Regions from separate parts of the Shewanella sp. 10N.286.45.A1 genome, predicted to be linked through region 1. Evidence: predicted binding sites of a transcription regulator. Region 1 holds the regulator's gene; the other holds the start of a gene.
What was found. Region 1 encodes LexA, which represses DNA repair genes until DNA is damaged. Its sites were predicted from a motif close to TACTGTATNNNNATACAGTA; they were not measured.

Region 1 (13,268 bases):
TCTGAGGTTTGAACTCCCAGGGCATATCGCTTTGTACTTGGGAGACAAACTCAATGGTGACTGTTCTATTTTTATCTACCGTAACGGGCTTATAAACACTGGCAGTATTTTGGGTCTTACCGTTAATACCCAGCGTGTCACAGAGCACGTCATACAGCGGCACGAGAGCAAAGCCAAAACCAAACATTCCCACTGCACCTAATAGCAGCATGGTAATTAACTTTCGATTAGATTTACTCTGTGGCTGGCTCATTGTTACTTCACCTCAGGTGGTGTTGTAAACGAGTGATAAGGCGCCGGGCTTGGGATTGTCCATTCCAATCCTTCTGCGCCATCCCATGGTTTTGCTGGGGCTTTTTCACCGCCACGAATACATTTGATCACTACAGCTAAAAAGATTAGCTGCGACAATCCAAAGGCAAAGCCACCAATCGATACAATCTGATTAACGTCAGCAAACTGAATCGCGTAATCTGGTATTCGTCGAGGCATACCTGCTAGCCCCAAGAAATGCATCGGGAAAAACAGCACGTTTACCGAGATAACCGAACACCAAAAGTGCCAGCGACCTAAACTTTCGCTATACATGTTGCCCGTCCATTTTGGCAGCCAATAATAAGCCGCAGCCATAATGGAAAATATTGCACCGGTAACCAACACATAGTGGAAATGTGCCACCACAAAGTAAGTGTCATGGTACTGGAAATCCGCGGGGGTAATCGCCAGCATCAGCCCTGAAAAGCCGCCAATGGTGAACAGGATAATAAATGCCACTGCGAATAGCATTGGTGTTTCAAAACTGATCGAGCCGCGCCACATGGTGGCTACCCAGTTGAATACCTTAACGCCAGTCGGTACAGCAATAAGCATGGTGCAATACATAAAGAAGAGTTCGGCGAACACCGGCATCCCCGTGGTGAACATGTGATGCGCCCACACTAAAAACGACAACACCGCAATACTCGCTGTGGCGTACACCATAGAGGCGTAACCAAATAAAGGCTTGCGACTAAAGGCGGGAACAATGGCGGAGATAATACCAAAGGATGGCAAAATCATGATGTAAACTTCAGGGTGGCCAAAGAACCAGAATATATGCTGGAACATGACGGGATCACCACCTCCAGCAGCGTCGAAGAAGCTGGTGGCGAAGTACTTATCGGTTAATACCATGGTGACAGTTCCGGCTAATACCGGCATCACCGCTATTAGCAGGAAGGCGGTGATTAACCAAGTCCAAACAAACAGCGGTAGCTTCATCCATGTCATGCCAGGAGCACGCATATTGACGATGGTCACCACAACGTTAATTGCGCCCATAATCGAGCTCATGCCCATGATATGTACTGAAAACACGAATAGAGCAGTGCTGTCAGGGCTATAAGTCGTTGATAATGGAGCGTAGAAAGTCCAACCAAAGTTAGGTCCACCACCTTCCATAAACAAAGAACTTAACAGAATGGCAAACGCAAACGGTAGGATCCAAAAGCTCCAGTTGTTCATGCGCGGTAGTGCCATATCAGGCGCGCCGATCATCATTGGGATCAGCCAGTTAGCTAAGCCCGTAAAGGCTGGCATCACCGCCCCAAAGACCATAACTAAGCCGTGAACTGTGGTCATCTGATTGAAAAAGTTAGGCTCTACCAATTGTAAACCCGGCTGAAATAACTCAGCTCGAATAACCATCGCCATCGCGCCACCGGTAAGGAACATAATAAAACTGAACCATAGGTAGAGCGTGCCGATATCTTTGTGGTTAGTGGTTAATATCCAGCGCATAATGCCTTTTGGCGCCCCATGATGGTCATCATGGTGATCGTCCTGAGCGGCTGGCGAATCTTGTGTAATAGTGCTCATTTTAATCCCTTACTTTCCGTGGCCATCAACATCAGATGCTTGCACTGTATCACCGGAGTCATTACCCCAAGCATTACGCTCATAAGTGATAACGGCGGCAAGTTCCTGCGGCGTTAGCTGCGAACTGAACGCCTGCATTGCCGTTCCTGGTTTACCATTGATGACAATTTCAAGGTGATCCGCTACGGGGCCGGTAATGATTGGACTAGCAATTAAAGAGGGGAATGCGCCGGGTAAGCCGGTGCCTGCAGCCTGATGACAAGCGACACATTTGACCATGTAGACCTTTTCGCCCTTGGCCATCAATTCATCCATACTCAAATCATCAAGTACGGCAGCACTAACATCCTCTACAGCCTGTGTGACTGTCGATGCTGCTTGCTCTGCATCAGGTAGCTCAGCAGGTAAAGTCACTGGAACCGCTGGGGTGTCTGCAGAAGCTGCCGGATCTGAACCAGAAGAACTGACATCTGCGGCTTGCACGGTATCGCCCGAGTTATTGCCCCAAGCATTACGTTCATAGGTGACTACGGCTGCAATCTCTGTCGCGGTAAGTTGTTTTGCAAAGGCTTGCATCGCAGTACCTGGCTTACCGTGGAGTACTATGTCGATATGACCAGATACCGCGCCTTTAATGATTGGGCTACCAATAAGCGAGGGGAATACACCGGGAAGACCTGCGCCGTTGGGTTGGTGACAAGCTGCACATCGCGCCAGATAAATCTGTTCACCTTGTGCCATTAACTCGTCCATGCCCAAAGTTTTAGACAAGGCCGCTTCTGCTTCAGCGGCAGCATTCGTTGCTTGCTGTTGCTGTGCAATCAACCACTTGTCAAAGTCCTCTTCAGAGACGGCTTCAACAACAATCGGCATAAAGCCATGGTCTTTGCCACATAGCTCGGCACACTGGCCACGGTATACACCGGGTTTATCGATTCGAGTCCAAGCTTCATTGATGAAGCCGGGGTTAGCATCTTTTTTAACCGCAAAAGCAGGTACCCACCATGAGTGAATAACGTCTTCTGATGTCATTAAAAAGCGTACTTTGCGATTGATTGGCAGAACAAGAGGTTTATCTACTTCGAGCAAATAGTGTTCACCTTTTGCTTCTGTGCCCTCTATTTGTTCCCGCGGTGTCGACATTAAACTGTAAAATTCAACATCTTGATTAAAGTAGCTATAGTGCCACTTCCACTGCGAACCAGTGATCTTAATGGTTAAATCAGCATTACTTGGATCTTCCATGGCAATTAGTGTTTTAGTTGCAGGAATAGCCATGATGATAAGAATGATAAAAGGCACTACAGTCCATAATATTTCGACTTTAGTACTTTCATGAAAATTGGCGGCTACAGCGCCTTTTGATTTGCGGTGGTTGATCATGGCATAAATCATCACGCCAAAAACAACTAAGCCAATAGCACAACAGATGTAAAGGATGATCATGTGCAGGCTATAAACCTGTTCACTGATCGCCGTCACGCCCTCTGTCATATTAAGTGGCATTTCTGATGCAAAAAGTGCAGGCGTAAATATTAGCGCCAACACACAATACAACAATTGCTTCACTAGACTTCTCCTCTGTCAACAAGACAAAGAAGAGTCACACAGTAAGTCTCTGCTCTATGTAAACTCTTCAGTTCCCAAAAAAGCAACGATGACTTCAAAGTGCACGAGTGGCGTGTCTATCGTGTCGTTATATAACGTGTCGACTATCGATACGACTTTTGTAATTTCCAGTATCTATCTACTGGTTAGTGTAACCACTTTGGCACCTACGGCTGAAATATATCAGGCCGATCTCAGTCTTCACATACTTTAAAAGGATCTACAGTCCGTACATAAAGACCGACGACTAAATCGCTCGGATATAACAAAAATATCGTTGTTATCAGTTCCTACCCTACTTGGTGTTTAAATATTGATCAAGATCACTTTTTGACTAATTTCACGTGTTAGGGAAATAAAAAAGCTTCCTGAGAGGAAGCTTAGAAGGGTAATAGAAATAACGGCTTAATGAATAGAGGTGAATAATGAACCTTTATTAAGTACCTTATCCTGTGTGTTTATTGCGCTGTCAGGTAAGTGAGCATTCGCATTTTCAATCACTATACCTAGTGCTTGGGCACTCTTAGCGACTAATTGTAGGCGTCTATTATCACGTGCATCTAGGCTATTTGCCCAAGTAATGACGGCACTTGATGTACCACTTGTGAGTGCTTTTTCCATCGCCCATAAGGTTTCGACTTCATCTTTAGCATGCACCAGTAAAATTCTGTCCATGCGCACACCTGCAGTTGCAAGCATCTGTTTGTAACCAATATTAGGTGGGCTAATTAAGACAATCCAGCGACCTTGTTGGCTCAGTTGAGCCAATTGACCACTTATCTTTTTTAGCTCATTACGCCCTTGAGTTGCCGATACCATAGTTTCAATATCAGTGCTCTTTTTAGTCATAGAGGAGGTTGGCAGATCTTGCCACAGACCTGGATGACGAGGGCTTACACCTAATAATTTATTCATTGCCAATCTCCATTACGGATCACGCCAACGGCTAAACCTTCAATGCTAAGGCTTTGGTTTGCTAGATCCACTTCTATTGGTGAGTAATCTTCATTTTCTGCGTGTAAAAAGACTTTATTACCTTTCTTTTCAAAGCGCTTAACGGTTACATCATCTTCAACACGAGCCACCACTACCTGGCCGTTACGTGCTTGCTGACTTTTATGTACAGCTAATAGATCCCCTTCAAGTATGCCGATATCTTTCATACTGTCACCGCGAACACGCAGAAGAAAATCAGCTGAAGGACGGAACATGGCTGGGTCAACTTTATAGTGTTGCTCGACATGTTCTTGGGCAAGTATTGGCTCACCAGCGGCGACCTGGCCAATCAGAGGTAAACCAGACTCTGTTTCCTCTGCATCTTCCTGTGTAAGTCTAATTCCTCTAGAAGTGCCAGGAATGATCTCAATACACCCTTTTTTGGCCAGTGCTTTTAAATGCTCTTCAGCGGCATTAGCAGACTTAAAGCCTAAACGTCTCGCAATCTCTGCACGGGTAGGTGGCATGCCTGTATCAGAAATGTTTCGTTTAATCAGTTCTAAAATTTCTGCTTGGCGCGGTGTAAGTGGTCTCATGGCTGAACCTGTTTTTCTATACAGTACCTGTCAGTATATACAGTAATTTAATCAGTGCAAGTATTAACCATATTAATGTAAGCATAAGTTAAATTTACATTTATCTCGTGTCGCCTTTAATGTGGTGGCTAATGCCTGCTGGAGGGGGCGTTAATCAATATTAATCTAGAGTGTATGCACTAAGTTGTAGCTAAGTCATTGTTCTATAAATGCACAGTAGCTTCCAGTGCCGATTGTAAAGCAATTGCGCAAAGCGTTAGGAATTCTGGTATTCTACGGGGTTATTAGAAGCGACTAACACTGCAAGCGAATCATGTCGAAAAAAGACTCTCTTTGGTTTAAATCTTTACGCTGGATCCAGAAAAAGTTGGTACACACTATTGTGGTACCTCACGATCCTTTTGATGATCTCAATCTCGATCCAAGCAAACCGCTCGTTTATGTCATGAAAACAGAATCAGTGAGTGATATTGCTGCTTTAAGTGAAATGACCGGCACGCTAGGCCTGCCTAGCCCTTATGATGACTTAGAGGTCAATGGCGTCAGTGCGCCACGGGTTGTTTGTCTTGAAGGCAGCAAACCGTTATTTGGTGAACGAGAAAGTGCTGAACAGTACCTACATTGTTTCAAGCGTTTGCTAAGTGTACATAAGCAGAATGCTGAGCTCGATATTCAACTAGTGCCTGTTAGCCTCTACTGGGGGCGCACTCCAGGTAAAGAAGATGACACGATGCGCGCGGCTGTTTTGGAACGTCAGAATCCAACTTGGCTACGTAAGTGTTTGATGATCTTATTCTTAGGTCGTCATAACTTTGTCCAGTTTTCTAATGCTGTGTCGCTGCGCTACATGGCAGATGAACATGGCACCGATAAGCGTATAGCTCAAAAGCTCGCGCGCGTTGCCCGAGTGCATTTCCAGCGTCAGCGAAAAGTGATGACAGGGCCTCAACTGCCTAAACGCCAAGCGCTTTTCCATTCTTTGCTTAAATCAGATTCGATTACCAAGGCGATAAAAGAGGAAGCGGCGAGCAAAAAAATCTCAGAAGCTGAGGCTCGCGCCAAAGCAATGGAATATCTTGATGAAGTTGCAGCTGATTACTCAGACAGTTTGGTACGTATAGCCGAGCGTTTTCTCACTTGGCTGTGGAATAAGCTTTATAAAGGCATAAACATCAAAGGTGCGGAGCAGATCCGCCAGTTACACCATGATGGTCACGAAATAGTTTATGTACCGTGCCACCGTAGCCATATGGACTACTTGTTGCTGTCTTACATTCTTTATTACCAAGGTATGGTGCCGCCGCATATTGCTGCCGGTATTAACCTTAACTTCTGGCCGGCAGGGCCGATGTTCCGTCGTGGCGGTGCATTCTTTATTCGTCGTAGTTTCCGTGGTAATAAGCTTTACACCGCAGTATTCCGTGAATATTTAGATCAGTTATTCACTAAAGGTTACTCGGTGGAGTATTTCACTGAAGGCGGACGTTCGCGTACTGGTCGCTTATTGGCGCCTAAAACAGGCATGATTGCGATGACGCTTAATAGTGTTCTCCGCGGTGTCGAACGACCTGTAACCTTGGTTCCTGTTTACTTGGGTTACGATCATGTGATGGAAGTAGCGACTTACCATAAAGAGCTAAGCGGTAAAAAGAAAAAGAAAGAATCTGTCTGGCAGGTATTTGGCGCCATCCGTAAGTTAGGTAACTTTGGCCAAGGCTATGTCAACTTTGGTAAGCCTATAACACTGCATAACTTCTTAAATGACGAAGTGCCTAATTGGCGCGAAGATATCGCCCAAGATCCTGAGCAAAAGCCAACTTGGTTAACGCCAGCGGTGAATACGTTAGCCAGCCAAGTAATGACTAATATTAACGATGCTGCAGCAGTCAGTTCAGTGACGTTAACGAGCTTGGTATTACTGGCATCAGAGCAAAATGCACTAGAACGTAGTCAGCTTGAAAAGCAGTTAGATCTTTATCTTACATTGTTAAAAGAACTGCCTTATACCGAGTACACTTCCGTCCCCGAGGGGAGTGGTAAAGATTTAGTTTCGCAAGGTCTTGAGCTGAAGAAGATTCAGATTGAAAGTGATGCGCTTGGCGACATTATCTCTATTGATGACAGTATTGCGATAACGATGACTTATTATCGTAATAACATCATTCATCTGTTGGTGGTTCCTTCACTGATCGCAGCCTGTTTATTGCGTAAAGAGCGTTGCACTCGTGATGATGTTGTGTGTGTAATTAATGACTTTTATCCACTGCTTCAAGCCGAATTATTTATGGGCATTGAAGATCCTAAGGTCTACGCGAATAGCATCTTAGATATCTTTGTTGCGCAGGGATTAGTGGTTGAAAATGGTCACTTTGAAGTTGCCGATGACAAAGTTAATCAGTTGCTATTGCTGTCTGGCACCATCGACGAAACGATGCAACGTTACGCTATCTTATTTAACTTGTTAGCAGTGAAACCTAACATGGAGCGCTCAGAGTTAGAGCGCGATAGCCATCGCCTTGCACAAAGGCTGGGAGCACTTCACGGTATTACTGCGCCAGAGTTCTACGACAAGAAGCTATACGCTACGCTAAGCGTTAAATTAAAAGAGTTAGGTCATCTAACCGATAGCGAAGGCTGTAGTGATATCAAACGTATAAAAGATAGAGCTAATTTGCTACTGCGTTCATCCGTTAGACAGACGATTGTTGATAGCGTTAATGCGGAGCAAAAAGATTAAATGGCAAATCATATGAATGCGGCCAAAAACAAGGCCGAAGGAAAATCACTATTAGGCGGCGCAATGATCATTGCGGGCACGACCGTTGGTGCGGGCATGTTCTCCTTACCTGTAGTGGGCGCAGGCATGTGGTTTGGCTACTCAATGTTAATGTTGGTAGGCATATGGTTTTGTATGTTGGTGTCTGGTTTGATGTTGCTAGAGACTAACCTTCATTTTGAACCAGGCTCCAGTTTCGACACACTCACTAAAACCACGCTTGGCCAATTTTGGCGCATCGTCAATGGGCTTTCCATTGCTTTTGTTTTATATATTCTGACTTACGCCTACATAAGTGGTGGCAGTTCAATCGTTAACCATAGTCTTGAAGGGCTGGGGATAAGCTTACCGCAAAGTCTTGCTGGGCTAGTGTTTGCTGCGGTATTGGCTACCATCGTTATCATCAGCACCAAAGCCGTAGATAGGATCACCACCATTATGCTTGGCGGTATGATCATTACCTTCTTCTTGGCTGTTGGTAATCTATTGATAGATGTCGATACCAGTAAATTGTTCGTGCCCGATGGCGAAACAAGTTATGCACCATACCTATTGGCGGCACTGCCTTTTGGTTTAGCGAGCTTTGGTTACCATGGTAACGTTCCTAGCTTAGTTAAGTACTACGGCAATCAACCAAAGACTATTATTAAGGCGCTGTTCATTGGTACCTTTATTGCCTTAGTCATTTATAGCTGCTGGTTAGTTGCGACTATGGGTAACATTCCTCGTAGTCAGTTTGTCGATATTATTGCTCAAGGCGGTAATATGGGCGTATTGGTGGGTGCGTTATCGGAAGTTATCGCGAGTAGTTGGTTAAACACCATGTTAACCCTGTTTGCTAACTTGGCCGTGGCTTCATCTTTCTTAGGCGTGACCTTAGGTTTGTTTGATTACCTTGCCGATCTATTTGGGTTTGATGAGTCTCGCCAAGGGCGTTTAAAAACGGCAGCAGTGACATTTATTCCACCAACTATTTTAGGTATTTTATTCCCGAATGGTTTCCTTATTGCGATTGGTTTTGCTGCATTAGCAGCCACCATTTGGGCAGCTATCGTCCCAGCAATGATGGCTTATAAGTCGCGTAAAATCTTTGCTGACAGTGAAGGTTTTAGAGTCCCTGGTGGCACGCCATTGATCGCAGTGGTGATTGTATTTGGTATTGTTACCGGTGCTTGTCATCTGCTCGCTATGGCCGAACTGTTATCGGTTTATGGTTAACTGCTAAGTGCTAGCCCCGCAGGTTAATCTGCGGGGTTTGTTGGCTGTTTAGTCGCAGTAAGTATTGCTGGGGTGTGCACAAACGGAAGGTTTTGAAGGCCTTGCTAAAGCTCTGTTTGTTGCCATAACCAAGTAACTGACAGATCTCTTCTATTTGTTTGCCTTCTAGCATGTACTTCACTGCTTGATTACTGAGTACGTATCCCCGCAAGTGTATGAAACTAAAACCTTTATCTTGCAGTCTTCGTTGTAATTGCTGCTTTGATAAACCCACTTTTTCGGCTACATCGCTAATACTGGGCAAGCCATAAAATCGGCAATAGTTGACTATCTCGTACATGACTTTTGGGGTGTCGTCTGGCTGTGGCATATCGAGATATTTTTCGAAAAGTGACAGCGGCATTTGTAAGATGGGGTCTTGCGCGCTTTGTAACTGCTTGGTTTGTAGCAGTACCGTGTTGTTAGCCCATATCTCGGTTTGAGCGGTATTGTATACCACCGGACAACCAAACACTTGATCAAGCCGCAAATGACTCATGTCTAACCCACTTAAATGGATCTTATGCGGGGTAAATGACTGACCTAGATGGTGACGCATCGTGTTAAGTAAGATCATCGCGACTCTAAAAGAGTCATAGCTTCGTTGTTGTCCTTCCGCATAGCGATTGCTATAGCACCATTTGATAATGCGTCCTGATTGGATTACATAATAGCTGGCACCGGATTGAAACGATGACAGGCCATAATTGGTGCGCCTGAGGCTCACGGCAAAGTCAGGGGCTGATAAAAACCAATTCCCCGGTACATTGATGTGCTCTAAACTCAAAAGATCTGCGATTTTACAAATATAGTTCTCGCCGCACAGTCGATTAATACCGGCTAACCAACTGAGAAACTCCTCCATTGGCACTAACGCCATCGGATCTTGATACAAAGTTGGTGGAATTCCTAAGCTGACTTCGTTAATCCCAAAGCGCTTAAATACTGCAGCAAGCACGATATTGGCATAGCTCATTCTTATAAATGCGATGTTAGCGCTCATGGGGTTTCGTTATCTTGTGGTCAGAATGAATCAATTATAACCTGATTTTGATATATATGGTTCATGACTGTTGTGGCTATTCTAAGGGCAGTCAGAATAATGGGTAATGATAATGTACTGAGGTTAGCAAATATGAGTTTGATGGCAATGCCATTTGTGGATAGTGGCGTGGATACGACTTTGCATGTCGTCGGCGCCGTTTTTATGGTCGCTACCGTTGCTGCTGTTGCTTTCGGATTTTGGAAAATTCACGAACTACCTATTAATCAAGCACACAAGAAAAAGCATCAACAGATAGGCCTAATTACAGCACTGACCTGGATAGGATTTGTGTGGCATTGGGTCTGGGTACTCGCTGTTATCGTGGCTTTTCTTGATGCAGAAAAGGCACTGATTAAAGTGCGTGATATCTGGTGCGATAAAGACACAGAAACTAGTACTCAAGGTGAGGGGTAAGTCATGCTCGAAGGGTTAGCGGTATGGGCATTGTTTATCTACATCTTGCGTTTGGTTGGCATGCCTTGGAACGTCTATAGCAAGTGTTTTGCTTATGTAGGCGGGGGGAGTTGGTTGTTGTTTGTATGGGTCGGTTTGCTTAACTACAGTCCAATGGATGTATCGGGTGGCTCTGTGGTGCAATCGCCGCATATTCAATTGCGCCCGGCTTCCACTCAAATTAAAGGTCAGGTCGAAAAAATTCATATCATGCCTAACCAGCAAATTAGTGCAGGTCAGCTTATCTATGAACTTGATGATGAACCGTATCAGATAGCGTTGAATAAAGCCCTGATAGGGCAAGAGTCTGCTCAAGTCGCGTTATTTGTTGCCCGCGAAGATGTCAAACTAGCGCAGAAAAGTCAGCAGACTGTGCGTTCAGATATCAGCATGAAACAGAACCAATTGGCGGCGTCCGAAAAAGATATGCTATGGAAGCAGAAAACCTTAACCCGTTTTATTGAGCAAAACCGTATTGTTGAAGATACCGTCTCTCAAAGCCAGTTTGACGAGCAAATAAACGCGATAGACATAGCCAAAGCACAAGTCGATACCTATCAATCGCAGATTGAGCAAGCGACGCTGGCTTTACATAAAAGCCAGCTGGAGATTGAAAAATCACAACTAACGGTTAAGACCCGAGAAGCAGAGCTACGTGGTGAACAAGAAAACGTTGCTCAAGCACAGTGGAACTTAGACCATACTAAGATCTATGCGCCAACCGATGGCTTTGTGACTAACTTTATAATGCGCGAAGGTCAACTGATAGGCTTAGTGCCCAGACTGCAGATGTACACCAATGAAAAGTATGTGTTGATGCGGGTGAACCATCAGGCTATTCGCAATATAAAAGTCGGCCAACTGGCTGAATATACCTCTGCGGTGTTCCCCGGTAAGGTGTTTAGTGCCGAAGTTGAAGGCATTGTTGAAGCTACTGGTGAAGCTCAGGGGCGACTGTTAGCGTTGGATGATAATGTTCGCCAAACCACGGTACGCAACGTTAATAATAAGCATCACTTTGTGCGTTTGAAGTTACATGATACTCCTGAGCATGATATTCCGGTTGGCTCTGTCGGTCTTGCATGGATATCAGGCGAAAAACCCATCGAGTTCTTAGCATTTCTTGATGTGATACGGGGCTTAGTGATTAGAATGAAGTCGCAAATTTACTATTTCTATTCGATTTAGCCGCACTATCAGGCCAAGCTAAGTGCTTGGCCTGATGCATGTTATTGGCAAACCTGATTTCGGCCTTTTTTCTTAGCACGGTACAAGGCTTCATCAGCCACTTTCATACATTGATCAAAAGTTTGTCCTTTTAGGTGCTCTGCAACACCAATCGAAACTGTCACGCTGACTGTTTTCTGGCTCTTATTGTTGGCTTGTCCGCGAGTTTGTTTGCTTTGTTGTTTACGTTTTTCGTCGCGGAGCACTATTTGGTATTGTTCGATTGACTCGCGAACCGCTTGTAGGTGATCTAGGGTTTCACCGGTATTTTTTCTGGGGAAAACAATGGTAAATTCTTCACCACCATATCGGAAAACCTTGCCGTTACCGGTGACTTTGGCCAGTTTAGCGGCGACGAGTTTTAGTACTTGGTCGCCGACATCGTGGCCGTAGGTATCGTTGAATTTCTTGAAATGGTCAATATCAACCATGGCAACACTGTAGGTTCTACCCAACGACAGGACCAAGTTGTACAGTGCGCGTCGTGATGGTAATCCTGTCAGCTCATCTCGGTAGGCAAGAAAGTAGGAATCAATCAAAATAGCTAACAAATAGGCCACGGCGACAACGCACAGCAGCACACTGAGCGGCAATAGTTGTGGCTGCAGTGTATGCATCAGCCACAACCCAAAGGTGATACTGATGGCGCTGTTGACTAGATTAGCCTGCCAAAGTGTACGGGCGATGACGATGAGTGCAACGAGCCCGATGGGGGCGTATATCTGCACCATAGGATCCAGTGTAATCCCCAGTTTTGCTGCACAAACAGATTAACGTCATCCAGTCCACGCAGCAAAAGATAGGCTAACCCAAAGCACACAATAATTGCGGCGCCTCTTAATAGACTGTGGGGGGGATAACAGCCCTCTATCTTTGGTAAGAAATAGTACCCCAATCACCAATCCAATGGCGACGGCCCACACATCTTGGTACAAGGCTAAGGTGTTATCGGTTAATCACTGTTGATTGACCACACTGTAGTACAGCAATAATAAACTGGCGATATAAGCCAAGCGGCTACGGTTAAACTGAATGGCTAATAGGCTGGTAATGGTCAGTAACCAATAGGGGGCATAATCGATACTCGATTGCCAAGACTGCCAATTTTGCTGGGAAAAGTGCAGCGCGACAATGGCAGACAAGGTGACAAGCACTGGCACACCTGCGTAGCGACATCCATGAAAAAATGAGACCAAGATTACTCCCAACTAAACAACTATTTTGCGTAAATACCGTTTCCTACTTCAACATATCAACCGCTGTTGCGTATTTCTGCTGTAGGTTTTTATTAGTAGATCGACACTGAGAATATCAAATGAAGTCGATAACAATATTTGTAGCTGATTGTGGTTAATAAGTCTATGTTATCTCCGTATTGGCCACTACCCAAGGCGGCAATCAATATGAGGTAATCGTTGGTTACTAGACGATTAAATTTACCTAGCAGCATTAGACAGTGCGGCCAAAACCAGCTTAATTAGTTGTTATCACCGTTGGTTTGATAAGGACACAC
Region 2 (8,820 bases), on a different contig from region 1:
ATAACCTTCGTAGTGCTATTGCTTTGTGTGAAGAGAAAAGAGATTACGAAAGCCGTGAGATCTTAGAGGTATTGCTAGAAGAGACTGAGTCTGATCATATGTACTGGCTAGAAAAACAGTTAGGTTTGATTGATAAAGTCGGCTTACAAAATTACTTACAAAGCAAGATGTAGCTAAATTAGGCTGGTTAACTAGGCGTAGCCATATTTGCTAGAGCACCTCACTTTTATAGTGGCGGTGCTCTTTTTTAAGGCGTTCTTTAAAGCTTATAAAGTAAAATTGCTTATATTTTGACTAAGTCTATACAGCTAATATTCAGCTAGAGAGGATTACTATAATAAGGTACAAATAATTCATTAAATTTGTTGCAGCGATGGTTTTTTGTACTAACCTTAGAATGCGCAAGTGTGGTTTTTTTGATAGCTAAAAAATACGAGGGGAGATTATGATTATTTCAGCAAAAAACAACGTTCATGAAAGCGATAACCAGCTGATAATCGAACGTCTTCTTTTTAAGATAAGAAAGCTTGAACAGCAACTTGAAATCGCTGAGTCAGGTAATAGACGCAGCTCTTCATCACAAAAGAGTAATAGCCAGTCGGCCCTCACTGCTGATGAACTTTCAATGTTGACGAATCTTTTCTAGTATTGGTCAGTCCTTTCATTACCTGAACATTCACTTTAGAGCCTTTCACTGTATCTGTATTGAAGCAGTAGCAAAATAATCTAGCATTGCTCTTTTCTTTTGAAATGATCCGCTAGCATTGCTAGCACTTTTATTTCAATGTAACTTTCAATTTACAACTCGCCAGTTAAATGTTGATTTTTCTGCTTTAATCTTGTGTTAATTCTGTTAAATTCATTATTCCTAGAAAAATATAATAATAAAGGAATATAGAATGCTTTGGTTTAAACGCTCGCTAAGTATGCAGCTGGTTGTGACTATTGTTGGTGCTTTGGCGGTACTGTTTACCATCGTCGCACTGTTCTTAGTTAAGAATGAAAGCACTAGTACGCGTCAACAAATTGATAGTGATCTCACAGGGCTGGTTCAACTCAAATCTACTGAAGTTCGCAGCTACTTTGTCGCAAAAGGGCAGTTGATCCATGCGGTGTTTGCAGACCCGAGTGTACTTGAGTGGTTTGCTAAATATAACAATCGTCTAAGTGACCTATCATCAGATAAACAGTACAAGTCTATTGTTGAGTACTTTAAGTTTTTCTCCGATCAAGACAGTGATATAAAATCTGTCTTCTTCGGCTCCGCCAATACCTTTGAATATTTTGACTTAAACGGCCGCTACAATGATAGCGAGTACTACACCAATAAGCGCCCTTGGTGGCAAGAAGCGATAGATAAAGATGGTATGTTTGTCGGCGATCCCGCTGTTGATGCCAATGATGGCTCCATATCTGCGACGGTTAAAACTGTTGTTAAAGATCAATCAGGCCGTTTATTAGGGATTGGTGGAATGGATATCTTAATTGATACCATTGGTAGCGAACTACTCGCGCCCATTAAGTATCAAGGTGCGGGCCAAGCCTTTCTTGTAACCAATGCTGGTAAGTTGGTTTATTTTCCCGGTTTTAATGAAAAATTCCCTCCAGGCTCAGATGCCTCAAAAGTCGATAGTCAATTTAAAGATAGCAGTGGCTTTAGCGCGTTAAGCAGACAGATGCAGTCACAATCGTCAGGATTTGCAGAAGTTACCTTTAAAGGTCAGTCTCAGCGAGTCAGCTTTGTTGAAGTTGGTGGTGATTTCCCTGAGCAGAAGTGGCATTTGGCCTTTATGTTACCAACAGAGGTCATTGAAGCGCCAGTAACTGACGCGATCATTAATTCAATTCTGCTCTCATGTCTGATCATGCTATTTGTTGGCGTTACCGTTTGGGGCATGCTGTTACCGTTTAGAAAGCAGCTCAATAGTTTACTCGCCGCGATGGAAGATATTGCCGAAGGTGATAGCGATTTGGCTAAACGGATCCAAATGGATAGAGAAGATGAACTTGGCAAACTCGGTAATGCATTTAACCGTTTTGCCGCCAAAGTTCAGGGAATGCTGCAAGAAACTCGCGACTTAACCTTAGAGGTTGAAAATGGTGTTTCAGCTGCATCTGAAGTCAGCGAACGTGCGCTTCACTCTGTTGCGCAGCAAAAAGAGGAGATAGCTTCTGTCGCAACAGCAGCCACCGAGATGGCGCATACTAGCCAAGAGATGGCTGCGAGCGCTCAGCGTGCCAGTGACTTTGCTGACAAAGCACAAGCGGAATCGGTTGAGGGTGGCGCTATTGTGGCGCAAGCGAGCCAAGGGATGCAGTCGTTATCATCGCAAGTCATTGAAGCAGCTAAAGTTGTTAAGCAGTTAAGAACTCGTTCAGAACAGATTGGCGAAGTGCTTAATGTTATTCGTGGTATAGCAGAGCAAACTAACTTATTAGCGCTTAATGCGGCAATTGAAGCTGCAAGAGCCGGTGAGCAGGGCAGAGGTTTTGCAGTCGTTGCCGACGAGGTAAGAACGCTGGCATCACGCACACAAGACTCAACAGCAAACATTCAAGAGATCATCCAAACACTACAGCAAAATGCCAATGAAGCTGAGCAAGTGATGGAGGCTGGCGTCGAGCAGGCCAACATCGGTCAAGAGCTTACTGGTAAAGTTGAAGTGGCGCTAGACAGTATTACCGGTGCCATTGAAGCGATCCAACAACAAACCATTGAGATCTCCGCTGCTGTTGGTCAACAAGCCGTGGTTGCAGAAGAGGTGGCATGCAACGTTGAAAATGTCAGGGCGCTGTCTGATGACTCACTCGCCGCCAGTGAGGAGTTATCGCACAACTTTGGTAACTTTGCACAAGTCACAGAGTCACTGTCGGGTAATATTAAGCAGTTTAAAATCTAGCGGTTAGTTTTAATTAATGACAGTAAAACGGAGCCGATTGGCTCCGTTTTTGTTATGTATAGCAGCAGAAATACACTTTGATAAATGACGCTTGCCCCCCTTTGAGCTAACTTTTCTTGAGTACTGTTTTTATATACAGTATAGTTCTGGTCGGAGGGTTTAAGATTGCGAAAAATAATTCATGTCGATATGGACTGCTTCTACGCTGCTGTAGAGATGCGTGATTTTCCAGAGTTACAAGGTAAACCCATCGCTGTGGGGGGACGGAGCGATCGCCGTGGCGTGATCAGTACTTGTAACTATGAAGCGCGTAAATTTGGGGTGCGCTCGGCAATGGCATCGGGCTACGCCCTCAAGCTTTGCCCTGATCTTATTTTGGTGCCCGGTAGAATGCAGGTCTATAAGGATGTGTCTCGTCAGATAAGAGCTGTGTTTGAGCGCTATACTGACTTGATCGAACCATTGTCGCTCGACGAAGCTTATCTTGATGTCACTGAAAGTGATCACTGCCAAGGCTCTGCAACGTTGATGGCACAAGCGATTCGTGAAGAGATATTTGTCGAGACAGGGCTGACTGCATCTGCAGGCATCGCTCCGGTTAAGTTTCTTGCCAAGATAGCCTCAGACCTAAATAAACCCAATGGGCAATACCTTGTCAGGCCTGACAAAATTGATGCGTTTGTTAAAACCTTACCATTAATCAAAATTCCCGGTGTTGGCAAGGTCACCGCTAAAAAGCTCACCGAACTGGGTTTAAACACCTGCGCCGACGTGCAGGCTTATCCGCAAAATAAGCTACTAGAACGATTTGGAAAATTTGGGGCTGTATTGATAGAAAGGGCAAAAGGGATCGACAATCGAGCAATATCCCCAAACAGGGAACGCAAGTCTGTGGGCGTAGAAACTACATTAGCAAAAGACATTCATACACTGGAGCAGTGCCGTGCGGTGTTGCCGCAGCTTATACAAGAATTGGGCGTTAGAGTTAATCGCAGCGCTAAAGATAGAGTGATTCATAAACAGGTGGTTAAGCTTAAATTTGAAGATTTTAAGCAGACAACGATTGAGCATCGCAGTGATGAGATCTCGGTTAATATGTTTTATCAATTATTAGAGCAGGCGATGGAGCGGCAACATGATCGCGGTATTCGTTTATTGGGAGTTTCCGTAGGATTAGCCTCAAACAGCCAAGCCGATAGCGATGAAGGTACAGAGCCGCCACAGATGGATCTTGGCTTTTAGCGATAAAACAAAAAAGCCGCTTTGAGCGGCTTTTTTGGGGCTAATTTATAAGATTAGCTACCTTTCACCGGTGTACGTTCAAGTACTGCCAGCAATAGTTTCCAGTACTGACCAACGGTAGTGATATTGACCTTTTCATCGGGGCTATGTGGGTAGCGGATGGTTGGGCCAATAGAAACCATATCCATCTCTGGGTACGGCTTCTTAAATAAACCACATTCAAGGCCGGCATGGATCACCATGATAGTTGGCTCTTTGTTGTAGATATCTTCATAGGTCTCACGCACACTTGCCATCACTGGCGAGCTATTGTCAGGCTTCCAACCTGGATATGCACCGCTAAACTCAACGTTAGCTCCTGCAAGGCTGCTTAACGAGGTCAGTACGCCCTCTATCTCTTCACGACCTGAATCAATCAGTGAGCGAATAAGACAAAGTACCTGCACTGAATCAGTTTCAGTGCTGATAACGCCAACGTTTAACGAGGTTTCAGTTACGCCTTCAACTTCATCACTCATGCGCACTACGCCGTTAGGGCAAGCATTGAGGATATCGATTAAAATCTGCTGTGAGTCTTCACTCATCACTTTAGTTTCGGCTGGTATTTCTGTCAGAGTTAGCTCAGTGTCTGGGTCGGCAATGGCTAATTCTTGGCGAACTAATGCTTGAAATTCGCTAATACGATTCTGCAGCAGAGTGACGTTTTCAGCAGGGAGCATGAAGCTAATTTGTGCTTCACGTGGGATTGCGTTACGCAGTGAACCACCAGTGAAGTTTGTTAGCTCAAGCGCTAGCTCATCGCTATGATCAAACAAGAACCTAGCCAGCAACTTGTTGGCATTACCACGACCTAAATGGATGTTCACCCCTGAGTGGCCACCTTTTAGACCTGCAAGCGATAGCGTATAGCTCGAGTTGCTCGGCTCTGGAGATTGCCAAACCATAGGCACGCTAATCTGGCCATCAACGCCACCTGCGCAGCCCATGTAGATCTCACCCTCTTGCTCAGAGTCAGTATTGATCAATATCTCTGCTTCAAGCATGCCAGCTTCCAAGCCAAATGCTCCGGTCATTCCCGCTTCTTCATCAATAGTCAGAAGTACTTCAAGTGGGCCATGAACAATATCATCAGCACCAAGAACCGCTAATGCTGAAGCCATACCAATACCGTTATCGGCACCAAGGGTAGTGCCACGAGCCTTAACCCAGTCATCTTCAACGTAGGCATCGATGGGATCTTTTTCAAAGTCATGCTCTTTATCAGCATTCTTTTGTGGAACCATATCGATATGCGCTTGCAGAACGACGGTTTTACGATCTTCCATGCCCGCTGTTGCGGCTTTCTTGATGATAAGGTTGCCGACTTTATCTTCGACAACAGACAGCTGTTTATCTTTAGCCCAAGCTTGAATGTGTTCACTCAAGGCTTGCTCATGTTTTGAAGGGTGTGGAATGGCACAGATTTGTTCGAACCATTGCCAAAGTGCTTGTGGTTGTAGCTGGTTTAGTGCGGTCACAGAAAGTTCCTCTATTTTGAGATTATCACTACTGCGCTGGTGCGCTTGAGGCTGAAAATGGCAACATTCTACCATAGTCTTAGTATCTGTTACTCCGCTTTACATAATCAGTGTCAGCAGAAGTTGCCATAGAAGATTTCAAGCTTGATGAAGTCGTTGGTAATCTGCACGCAATAGGATAATAATGCCAGCAATTAAAAATAAAAAGGAAGGGTCATGGCTGTAGTTAAATATGTTGATGTAGCCTCGCAAGAGGCGATATTTGAAGGTAATGGATGGGATGCACTAGTGGTCGTTGCTGCCGATCTCAATGCGATTAAGGTTGAAGAAGTGGCATTACTGGCCAATCATGGTCAGAAAGTTGACCAACGAGTCGGAAAATCGGTAACCCTGTTGTTTGCGCCAGGCATTGCGGGCGGTCGATTAGTCATTGCGCCGGTAACCAAAGCTGCTGATGAGTATGAAGATGTAAGAGTGTTTGCTGACGCGGCGCGCCAAGGTATTCGAGTCGCTAAAGAAGCGGGAGCTAAACGACCATTGTTACTAGTGAATGGTATCGGAGAGTCTCGTTATCAAAAAGCGGCCGAGGTATCGGCATTAGCGTGTGGACAAGAGTTATGGCAGGCGCTTGAACTACGCGAAGCGGGTGGGGCAGATGAAGCATTAGAGTGCATAGGTTTACTGAGTGATACTCACCACGCTGCTACACTAACGGCAATTGAGGCTGGGCGTGTGTTAGCACGTGACCTTTGTGGTACCGAGCCTGAGCGCATGTCAGCACCGGCATTTGCTGATTACTGCTTGGCTGCACTAGCAGATAGCGGCTTAACAATGTCAGTGGTAGAGGATAGAGATATTTTAGAGCGTGATTATCCGCTACTGAGCGCGGTTGGCCGTTCATCTTTTGCTGTACTGAGACATCAACCCCGAGTGGTTAAGCTAGAGTATGTCGGTGAGGGCGAAATCGAACGCACCTTTATGTTTGCTGGTAAAGGTGTGGTTTATGATACTGGCGGTGCAGATATAAAAATTGCTGGTGGCATGGCCGGCATGAGTCGAGATAAGGGCGGCGCTGCTGCCGTGGCTGGGTTACTAAAAACCGTTAGTATGCTTAAACCGAAAGGGATCCGTATTGTTGCTGAGTTAGGCTTAGTGCGAAACAGTATAGGTAGTGAGGCATTTGTGACCGATGAAATCATTACCAGTCATGCCGGCAAACGTGTGCGTATTGGTAATACTGATGCAGAAGGGCGACTGGTATTAGCGGATCTACTGTCGCATCTACGTCTTAAAGCGGAATCAGCAGTAAAACCTGAAATGTACTCTGTGGCAACGTTAACTGGTCACGTGGTGCGCTGTTTTGGTGGTTATACCGCCGCGGTAGAAAATAGTGTCGCTAAGCAGGCGAACGTTGCCGATAGTATTCAGCAACAAGCGGCTATTTGGGGAGAGCCAATAGAGGTTAGCCAATTGCGCCGAGATGACTTTAGTAAGATTATTGATCCATCAGCAGCTGCAGACATGTTGTCATCAAATAATGCACCTTCATCGGTGACAGCCCGAGGTCACCAATACCCTGCCGCATTTTTAATCCAAGCATCAGGGTTAAGCCAGCATGGTCTAAATAGCGATACACCGATTGCTTATACGCATTTAGATATCGCGGGTAGTGCGACCGAAGGTCATCCGCAATATGGTAGCCCAACAGCAACGCCATTAGTTGGGCTATTTAACTATATGGTGAATAGTCAGTAAGTTTTACACGCTAAACCGTTAAAGCCGACACTAAAGTCGGCTTTTTAATGCGACATTAAGTAATTAAATTACATTTCTAGGGTTGTTTTGGCTTTTTTAATAAAAATAGTTGTAATAAAACTACATTCAGATATAATGATTTCCGTTGATTAGGCAGGTGCCTAATCGAGCTAGTCTATCCAGGATGGATCATTCTCCAAGGAATCGAGCGACGAGTTGGCTTTGCTTAACCCACGATGGGGCGCAATTAGCATGCAGAGTATTTAGAATTCAACTTAGTTAGGAGTATTGATTATGTCTTTTACAAAGAGCACGACTATTTATTCGCAAAGCTTTTGGTTAAACACTGATGTTTTGCGTGGCGGTATATACGCCATGGCTTACAAGGGCTAACCACCTAGTAAGTCGCACGTTTCCATCACCCTTATGACATCTATTAGATGTTTTTAGACCAAGTTGTAGATTGACCAAATTTACAATTGATTATCGCTAGCGCGCTAACCAATTTCCATCAGAAAACTTGAATATGTCTTGCCCGCTCATTGAGCGGGCTTTTTTTTGCGTTATATATATTGATCTGCTTTAGTCATTTTTTGTCGATTCTGGTTAGGCTAAGGTAATTATTCTGATCTGAATCTGTTAACAACTGACATTCGCTTCAATAAATAGCGAATTTATGTGATCTACACACACTATAATTGTGGTTAAATTACGGTTGAAGCCGCTTTTTGGCATTATATTGAATTAATAGTTGTAATAAAATTACAGTTGTCTATAATGGCTCTCGTTGGTTAGGGTGAATGCCTACCACAGATAAGTCTATCCAGGATGGATAATTCTCCAAGGAATCGAGCGACAAGTTGACTCGTCAGTTTAATTGGTCTCAACCCCGTAATTAAATTGATTAGAGTATTTTTTTCAACTTTGTTAGGAGTAATGATTATGTCATTTACAGCTAGTAGTACTATTTATTCGCAGAGCTTTTGGTTAAACACCGATGTGATGCGTGGCGGTCTATATGCTATGACTTTTAAGGGCTAACCCTCCTTAAGAGTAGTTTCAATATCCATCAACCTTATAACACCCTTTGGGTGTGTTTAGACGCAAGTTGTATGTTGATGCTAGTCAACATGCCATTGATTAACGCTAGCGCGCTAACCGATTTCCTTATGGAACACTTGAATATGTCTGCCTGCTCTTTGAGCAGGCATTTTTTTTGCCTGAAATTTGAGGCTTTGCCTGTAATTCAAGGTTTTGTCTGGAGATTAATGGCAACAGCTTGCTATTAATTAATGCTAGCAGTGTTATGCCGATTTCCTTATGGAACACTTGAATAAAAGACATAGCCACCCTTAGTTAATAAAAGACAAGAAAAAAGACATAGCCACCCATAGTTAATGGCACAA

Region 2: dinB (DNA polymerase IV) is a predicted target of LexA. The motif match lies at 3,022-3,041, and genes of this name have one in related genera.

The regions. Positions count from the first base shown of each region.
Region 1 is NZ_JBFRMK010000042.1:9,817-23,084, reverse strand. It holds gene AB4238_RS03725 (cytochrome c oxidase assembly protein) at 1-253, opposite strand, end outside; gene ctaD (cytochrome c oxidase subunit I) at 256-1,857, opposite strand; gene coxB (cytochrome c oxidase subunit II) at 1,867-3,426, opposite strand; gene AB4238_RS03710 (cell division inhibitor SulA) at 3,871-4,380, opposite strand; gene lexA (transcriptional repressor LexA) at 4,377-4,997, opposite strand; gene plsB (glycerol-3-phosphate 1-O-acyltransferase PlsB) at 5,311-7,734, shown strand; gene mtr (tryptophan permease) at 7,735-8,991, shown strand; gene AB4238_RS03690 (helix-turn-helix domain-containing protein) at 9,002-10,033, opposite strand; gene AB4238_RS03685 (MFS transporter) at 10,166-10,489, shown strand; gene AB4238_RS03680 (HlyD family secretion protein) at 10,493-11,716, shown strand; gene AB4238_RS03675 (GGDEF domain-containing protein) at 11,758-12,486, opposite strand; gene AB4238_RS03670 (hypothetical protein) at 12,712-12,951, opposite strand.
Region 2 is NZ_JBFRMK010000269.1:1,096-9,915, forward strand. It holds gene bfr (bacterioferritin) at 1-173, shown strand, start outside; gene AB4238_RS18175 (hypothetical protein) at 446-646, shown strand; gene AB4238_RS18180 (methyl-accepting chemotaxis protein) at 900-2,900, shown strand; gene dinB (DNA polymerase IV) at 3,066-4,142, shown strand; gene AB4238_RS18190 (aminoacyl-histidine dipeptidase) at 4,196-5,659, opposite strand; gene AB4238_RS18195 (leucyl aminopeptidase family protein) at 5,876-7,414, shown strand.